Regions from separate parts of the Lautropia mirabilis genome, predicted to be linked through region 1. Evidence: riboswitches for the same ligand, from Rfam matches in the RefSeq annotation. Region 1 holds a riboswitch; the other holds the start of a gene.
What was found. A riboswitch is a leader RNA that binds a small molecule or an ion and turns the genes downstream of it on or off. The one in region 1 is predicted to bind cobalamin.

Region 1 (4,182 bases):
GTCCATCCGCGCAAACAGCTCCCGTACCGTTTCGGTCTCGGGCAGCCAGTCGCGCGTCACGTATTTCTCGAAGAAGCTGCCGTCGGCGTACTTCGACCGATCAAACCCCACGAAGGTGCTGCCTTTTTCCTGGGCCAGCAGGTTGGAAGCGCGCAGCGCGTGGTAGGCCACCGTGGCAAAGTACACGCGGGTGAAATCAATGCCTTCCGGGCTGCCGTAATGAATGCGCTCACGCGCCAGGAAGCCGTGCAGGTTCATCTGCCCCAGTCCCACCGCATGGGCCTCGTCGTTGCCACGCCGCACCGAAGGCACGCTGTCGATGGCCGACATTTCCGAGACGGCCGTCAGCGCGCGCACCGCCGCTTCCACCGTTGCGCCCAGATCCGGGCCATCCATGGCAGCTGCAATGTTCAGCGACCCCAGGTTGCAGGAAATGTCGGTGCCCAGATGGCGATAGCTCAGATCATCGTTGAAGGTGGACGCCTCGTTGACCTGCAGGATTTCCGAACACAGGTTGGACATGGTGATGCGCCCCTCGATGGGGTTGGCCGCGTTCACCGTGTCCTCGAACATGATGTAGGGATAGCCGCTCTCGAACTGGATCTCGGCCAGCGTCTGGAAGAACTCGCGGGCGTTGATCTTCTTCTTGCGGATGCGCTTGTCCCCCACCATCTCGTCGTATTTCTCGGTGACGGAAATTTCCGAGAAAGCCTTGCCGTAGACCTTTTCCACGTCATGCGGCGAGAACAGGTACATGTCGGCATTGCGCTTGGCCAGCTCGAAGGTCACGTCCGGAATCACCACGCCCAGCGACAGCGTCTTGATGCGGATCTTCTCGTCGGCATTCTCGCGCTTGGTGTCCAGGAAGCGCAGGATGTCCGGATGGTGGGCATTCAGGTACACCGCACCGGCGCCCTGCCGCGCACCCAGCTGGTTGGCATACGAGAACGAATCTTCCAGCAGCTTCATCACCGGAACCACGCCGGAGGACTGGTTCTCGATACCCTTGATGGGCGCTCCCAGCTCACGCAGGTTGGTAAGCATCAGCGCCACGCCACCGCCCCGCTTGGAGAGCTGCAGTGCCGAATTGATGGCACGCCCGATGCTCTCCATGTTGTCTTCCACGCGCAGCAGGAAGCACGAGATCAGCTCACCCCGGCTCTTCTTGCCGGCGTTTAGGAAGGTGGGCGTAGCCGGCTGGAATCGACCGCCGATGATCTCGTCCATGAAACGCAGCGCCAGCTGCTCGTCGCCGCGTGCCAGCGTCAGTGCCACCATCACCACACGATCTTCGAAGCGCTCCAGATAACGCTGGCCGTTGCGCGTTTTCAGCGTGTAGGAGGTGTAGTACTTGAAGGCCCCCAGGAAGGTGGGGAAGCGGAACTTCCGGCTGTAGGCCTCGTCCCAGATATGGCGCTGGAAATTGCGCGAGTACTGGTCAAGCACTTCGGCATCGTAATAGCCTTCGTCCACCAGATAGCGCAGCTTCTCATCCAGGTTGTGGAAGAACACCGTGTTCTGGTTGACGTGCTGCAGGAAGTACTGGCGCGCCGCACGACGATCGGCCTCGAACTGGATGTTCCCGTCCGCGTCGTACAGGTTCAGCATCGCGTTCAGCGCGTGGTAGTCCAGCCCCGGTTTGTCGTCATCCGACACGCCCGTATCGGAAGCTTCGTAGCTGCTTGCAGCCGTCATGTTCTCTCCCTGCATCAATCATGGGCGACCGGGGGCCTTTTCGCCCTCACCCACCCTTTCCTTCATGTCCCATCGGCCCTGTCCGGCCCTATCCGTCATGGCGTCCGCATGGCACCTTCGCCCATGCGGCTGCGCCCATGAAGTGTTGGCATTCAGACAGGCTCGACCTCATCCAGACTGGCCCAGAATCGCTCCAGGCCTTCACGCACTCGCACCACATCCAGCTCGGTGCCGGCCAGCTCGAAGCGGTACAGCACCGGCACGCCACACTTGTCGCCAATCACCCGACCGGCGTGGGCAAACGTCGTGCCGAAATTGCGGTTGCCGCTGGCAATCACCCCCCGCAGCAGACGGCGGCGATCCGGATCGTTCAGGAAGCGGATCACCTGCCGGGCCACGGCGCCGTGCCCCTCGCCATCGGCGTAGGTGGGCGAGATCAGCACGAAGGGCGCGTTCGGCTCGGGCATCGGGGCGGACTCATCCACCGGAATGCGCATGGCCGGCAGGCCCAGCTTGTGCATGAAGCGCTCGGTGTTGCCCGAGGCCGAGGAGTAATAGACCAGCACCGCCATGGCGGATATCAGGCCAGGCGGCCGATCATGTCAGGACGAAAACCGGTCCAGTGGGCTTCGCCGGCCACGACCACGGGGGCCTGGCGGTAGCCCATGGCCAGCACCTGGGCCATGGCGACGGCATCCTGGGTCAGGTCGACCAGCTGGTAGGCAATGCCACGGGCATCCAGCGCACGGGTGGTGGCGGTGCACTGAACGCAGGCGGGTTTGGAGTAGACGGTGACGGTCATGGGCCGGATTTCCTTCAGACGGGGAGCGAAGGGCCGGCAGCAGTCCGGGCGGACGCGCGCAGACAGGCGCCATCCACCATGACCCGCTCCTGCCCACCGCAGGGTTGTCATCCATGCCGAAAGGCACTGCCGCCATGAAGATGGGCGGCCTTTCGGCGGCTATCGGGGCAGGTCTCCTGGCTTGCGGGTCCTTGCGTGGCTGGAACCTTCCCAGACCCCATGGGTCCAGTGGTTCAGGAAGAGTCCGTGCGGACCCCTTCCAGCCTTGCTCACCGCCTACAGTTGCGGGGGCAGCGCCGGCATTGCACCCTGAGCGAAAGGCCTTGAGGCGACCTTCCCGGATGCGCACCGGCTTCCCTTTTCATCCCGGGGATGATCTCCCGGGAACCTCGATGAAGCGCATTGTACCCAAGATATGGGGTTCGTCCACCCCGCGGACACAATATGTAGCGCCTTCAAATGCCATGAGACACCATGGAAGGTGTTGCGCGAACGCCAAACGGCATGGCCAACAGTTCTGCACGCCTTGCAGGAACACGCGCCAAGTGCCCGCGGGCAAAGGGTTTTCCAAAAACATCCACGTTGCGTGGATGCTGCACGACCGTCCGTCGGAAAGGGGTCGGCGGGGCGGTGAAAGAGTGGGCTCAGTGCCATCCCGGCCACATCAGGAGGGCGTGGCCGGATGGGAAAGGCTGTCTGACGATATCGGCATCGTCTTCATCCGGCATGAGGGAAGGCGCCGGAGGGTGCACGCCATGAGGTGCCGACGCAGGGTCGTCGGAGCACCTCATGGCGCCGTGCGGGGCAGGATCACTGCTCGGCAAAGGCCCGCTCGATGACGAAGTCACCCGGGGTGGAGGTGTTGCCCTCGACGAAGCCGCGCTTCTCGAACATGTCCTTCAGATCGCGCAGCATCTCGGGGCTGCCGCAGATCATGATGCGGTCTTCCTCGCGGTTGAAGGGCGGCAGGCCCAGGTCAGCGTTGAGCTTGCCGTTCTCGATGAGGGTGGTGATGCGGCCCTGGTTGCGGAAGGGCTCGCGGGTCACGGTGGGGTAGTACAGCAGCTTGCCCTTGATCAGCTCGCCCAGGTATTCGTGCTCCGGCAGCTCCTTGGTGAACAGGTCGTAGTAGGCCAGTTCGTTCACCTGACGCACGCCGTGCACCAGGATCACCTGGTCATAGCGCTCGTAGGTCTCGGGGTCGCGCGTGATGCTGAGGAAGGGGGCCAGGCCGGTACCGGTGGCCAGCAGCCACAGACGCTTGCCAGGCAGCAGGTAGTCGGTCACCAGCGTGCCGGTGGGCTTGCGACCGACGATGACCTTGTCACCGGGCTTGATGTGCTGCAGCTTGGAGGTCAGCGGACCATCGGGCACCTTGATGCTGAGGAACTCCAGCTGCTCCTCGTAGTTGGCGCTGGCGATACTGTAGGCACGCAGCAGCGGCCGCTCGCCCTCTTTCGGCGGCAGGCCGATCATCGTGAAATGGCCGTTCTTGAAGCGCAGCGCCTCGTCACGCGTGGTGGTGAAACTGAACAGACGATCGGTCCAGTGATGGACGGTCAGAACCTCTTCTTCGCTGAATGCTTTCGATTTCATGTATGACCCGGGCAGCACCCGGCAACAGATGACGGGCAACGCAGAGGCGCGCCAGCCCGCAGGAGTGGAAGGCCGACATTATGAACCGA
Region 2 (4,182 bases), 980 kb from region 1:
TGCCCAGCGCCGCCGCTGCCTCGGCCCCGAAGGTGAAGGCATCCAGCGCCCGGGCATGCAGCAGGCAGACCACCAGCCCCAGCGCCGCCACCACGGTCGTGATGGGCACATCCGGCCAGCGCACGCCGCTCAGGCTGCCCAGCAGCCAGAACATGATGCCGCGCGCCTGTTCGGCACTGCCCGACTTGGTGATGATCAGCGAAGTGAGCGCATTGAAGAGTTGCGACCCCGCAATGCCAGCCAGAATGATCTGCCCGCTGTTGCGCAGTCCGCCGCCACCGGCTGCCTGGGCCAGCAGCGCCACCAGCGCAAAGGCCGTCACCGCGCCGGCGAAGGCGCCGACCGTCATCGACACCACGCCGCCGCCCACACCGGCCACTGCCACCAGCACGGCACCCGTGGAGGCGCCGGCCGAGATGCCCAGCAGGTAGGGGTCGGCCAGCGTATTGCGCAGGAGCGTCTGCAGCACCACGCCGGACACTGCCAGCCCCGCGCCGCAGCAGGCCGCCACGATGGCGCGGGTCAGTCGATAGTTCCAGACAATGCCGTCATCGATGGGATCGACCTCGATGCCGGCACCCAGCAGGTGGTTGGCCAGCACGTCACCGATGGTGCCGGCCGGCATGCGGATCTCGCCGGCCCACATGCACAGCAGCATCACCGGCAGCAGCAGCACCAGTGCCACGAGAGCCAGCAGCAGACGGCGCAGCCATCCTCGCGCCAGGGCAGGGGGCATGCTCACCTCAGTGCGCCGCGCCGGCCTTCACCACGGCATCGGCAATCGCCTCCATGCCGTCAGCAATACGGATCGAGGCCTGCAGTGCGTCGGCATCGACAATGGCGATGCGGCCGTTCTTCACGGCGTCCATATGCTTCGTCACCGGATCACTCTTCAGGAATTCCAGCTTCTTCTCGTAGTCATCCGCCGGGAAACGCCGACGGTCCATGCGCGCAATCACCAGAATGGTGGGATTGGCTTTGGCGATGGTTTCCCAGCCCACGGTCGGCCACTCCTCGGCCGAGGTCACCACGTTGCGCAGACCCAGTTCCTTCAGCATGTAGCCGGCCACGCCCTGCTGGCCGGCCATGTAGGGATCCACGTCCATGTCGGCGCTGGAGAACCACACGGCGGCCGACAGATCCTTGATGCCCGAGTCCTTCACCTTCTGCACGGCCACGCTCTGGCGTGCCTTCAGATCATCCACCAGGGCCTGACCGTTTGCTTCCACATCGAAGATCTCGGCCAGTTGCGAAATGCTCTTGTACAGCGCCGCGATGTCATAGGGCTTCATGCGCGTGCCGTCGGCGCCCATCAGATTGTCCTTGCCCTCGCAGTCCGATGGCATCAGGTAGGTGGGGATCTTCAGGTCATGAAACTGCTCGCGCGTGGCCACCACGCCTTCCTTGCCGATCTGCCACTCGAACTGGGAGACCACCAGCCCCGGGCGCTTCTCCACCACGGCCTCGAAGCTCGGGTCGTTGTCGGCCAGGCGCGGCACCTTGGCATTGATGTCCTTGAACTTCGGCAGGACCGGGTTGAACCATACCGACGTGCCGGCCACTTTGCTGCCCAGACCCAGCGCATACAGCATCTCGGTACCGGCCTGGCCCACGGTGATGACCGAGCCCGGTGCCTTGGAAAATTCCAGCGTATAGCCGCAGTTGTCCACCTTCAGTGGATAGTGGGTGGCGTGTGCGCCCAGGGAAAGACCGCCCAGCCCCAGGGCCAGCAAGGCGGCTGCAATGTGATGACGGGTCGACATGGTTCTCGCTCCTTCGATGTCGTGACGGTTGTGGCCGTCGAAGGGAAGAGCGGTGCGAGAACCTTTTTGCGTGTCTGCCGATGGGCAGGCGGTCGTGACGACCACCATGCGCCGTGCAAGCGTGTCCGGCATCCCGCTGCCTGAATCATCAGGGCGGTACACCCACCGGACATCGCAGGCAGGAAACCCGGAACGCATGACCGGGAATCCATGGCACGGTGCCAGGAAGGCATGGAGTCGGGAAAGCCCCGGAACGCCGAGTGCAAGAAGGATCGCTCACTGCTCCGGACACCCCGCCGGCCATGAACAACAGCTTGCCTTGGCAGGTCTCCTGACTGGCACTTCATCGCCGATCCTCGCCTTCCCGGACCCGAAGCGGGGTCCAGTGGTCCTGAGAGGACAGGCTCCATGCCTACAGTTGCGGGGGCAGTTCCATTTCGTGCCGCGCCGGGCATCAATGTCCGGATGTCGGCTGGATTCCCTATGTGGCCGGGGTGCAGTGGATGGCAGACGACAGCACCCGGGCAACTTCCGTGGGATCTGCCTCGAAGCCCTTTTAATGGCGCGTGGTGACGCCGAAAGACGGGTGATGCAGACCCCGGGAACGTCTGAGATTTGCAGACTTTCCCTGCGGAACCAAAGCATCTACAGTCTACGCAAGCACCTTGCCAGCGTCAAATGATGGCCAGCGCTGCCCGCTTCCGGAAAGGCACGCCCGCGTCAAGGAATCGCTACCAGCTACCATAGCGTGTTTCAGTCCATCCATCAGGCGACCGTGCCGGGCCCTGGCCGGCGGTCGGGGCTGATGCCCACCTCCCGCCCTGAAAGCGCCCGATTTTGCCCAAGTCCTCCTGAGCCATCGGACACGACGCCAGAAGATCCTCAACATGCCCGATTCCAAGATCCGGCCGACAGCACGGCCGCAGCACGTTTCCGACAGCCAGCCTGTGGATGCCGTCCGCTGGCGCGTCTTCCTGATGTGTTTTCTGGTGGTGCTGTTCGACGGCTTCGACACGGCCGCCATCGGCTACATTGCCCCCTCGCTGATGCAGGACTGGGGCGTGGCCAAGCCGGCCCTGGCCCCCGTGCTCAGTGCGGCACTGTTCGGCCTGGCTGCTGGTGCCCTGATGGCGGGGCCGCTGGCCGATCGCTGGGGACGGCGCCTGGCGCTCATCGGTTCGGTGGCGGTGTTCGGCGCCGCCTGCCTGGCTTCGGCCTTCTCGCCGGATCTGACCACGCTCACGGCGCTGCGCTTCATCACCGGCGTGGGACTGGGGGCGGCCATGCCCAACGCCGTCACGCTGGTCAGTGAATGCAGCCCCCCGGCACGGCGCGCCTTCATCACCAATGCCATGTTCTGTGGCTTTCCCCTGGGAGCAGCGCTGGGCGGCTTTCTGGCCGGCTGGATGATTCCTGCACTGGGCTGGCGCAGCGTGCTGCAGCTGGGCGGCGTCGCACCGCTTGTCCTACTGCCGGCCCTGGCAATCTGGCTGCCCGAATCATTGCGTTACCTGCAGACCCGCCAGGACGGGCACGATCGTGCCCAGGCGCAGGCCCCCCGCAGCATTGCCCTGGTGCTCTCGCGCCCGTTCCGGCTGGGCTCGCTGATGCTGTGGCTGGCCTACTTCATGGGGCTGGTGGTCTTCTATGCCCTCATCAACTGGATGCCCGTGCTGTTCCGCGAAAGCGGCATGGATCCGCGCACCGCATCGCTGATCACGGCGCTGTTCCCGCTGGGCGGCGTGGGCGCCATTGCCCTGGGCTGGCTGATGGACCGCTTCGACGGCAGCAGCGTGCTGGCGCTGGGTTACGGCGCCACGGCGCTGTCCGTCTGGGCCATCGGGCAGGCCATTGGCGGCCATGGCGTGTTGATGGCCGTGGTCTTCGTGGCTGGCCTGGTGATGAACGCCGCCCAGGCCTCGATGCCGGCGCTGGCCGCAGGCTTCTACCCCACCGAAGGCCGTGCCACCGGCGTGGCCTGGATGCTGGGCATCGGCCGCTTTGGCGGCATCGCCGGCTCCTTCCTGGTGGCCGATCTCACGGCCCGCCAGATGAGTCTGCCCGACATCTTCGGCGTCGTTGCCATCGCCGCACTCATCGCCATGGTGGCGCTGGGCATCCTGCGGGTGGCCTCTCGGGGGCGGTAACGGGTTCAGCTCCCGACAGGACAGAAAGCACACGTTGGAACACGCACCGCCGGCACCGCCCCGACCCGCCGAGGCAGGCGCAGGCGTCGCGGGCCCGGATGCTCAGGCCCCCAGCGTGGCCCCGCCGTCGATCACGATCTGCTGCATCGTGATGTGGCCGGCCTGATCTGAAGCCAGGAACAGCACCGCGTCGGCGATATCGTCCGGCCGGCCGATCTTGCCCAGCGGAATGCCCAGCTTGTACTGCTCCGGCAGTCCCTCCACCAGGCGGC

Region 2: it holds a riboswitch for cobalamin, as region 1 does, so the genes downstream of both, EL249_RS12495 (ABC transporter substrate-binding protein) here and nrdH (glutaredoxin-like protein NrdH) in region 1, are expected to answer to the same signal.

Annotation. Positions count from the first base shown of each region.
Region 1 covers NZ_LR134378.1:847,146-851,327, reverse strand. The annotation lists gene nrdE (class 1b ribonucleoside-diphosphate reductase subunit alpha) at 1-1,695, opposite strand, end outside; gene nrdI (class Ib ribonucleoside-diphosphate reductase assembly flavoprotein NrdI) at 1,848-2,267, opposite strand; gene nrdH (glutaredoxin-like protein NrdH) at 2,276-2,497, opposite strand; cobalamin riboswitch at 2,647-2,904, opposite strand; gene EL249_RS03410 (ferredoxin--NADP reductase) at 3,308-4,093, opposite strand.
Region 2 covers NZ_LR134378.1:3,035,062-3,039,243, reverse strand. The annotation lists gene EL249_RS12500 (FecCD family ABC transporter permease) at 1-736, opposite strand, end outside; gene EL249_RS12495 (ABC transporter substrate-binding protein) at 744-1,763, opposite strand; cobalamin riboswitch at 2,068-2,302, opposite strand; gene EL249_RS12490 (MFS transporter) at 2,651-3,910, shown strand; gene dhbA (2,3-dihydro-2,3-dihydroxybenzoate dehydrogenase) at 4,013-4,182, opposite strand, start outside.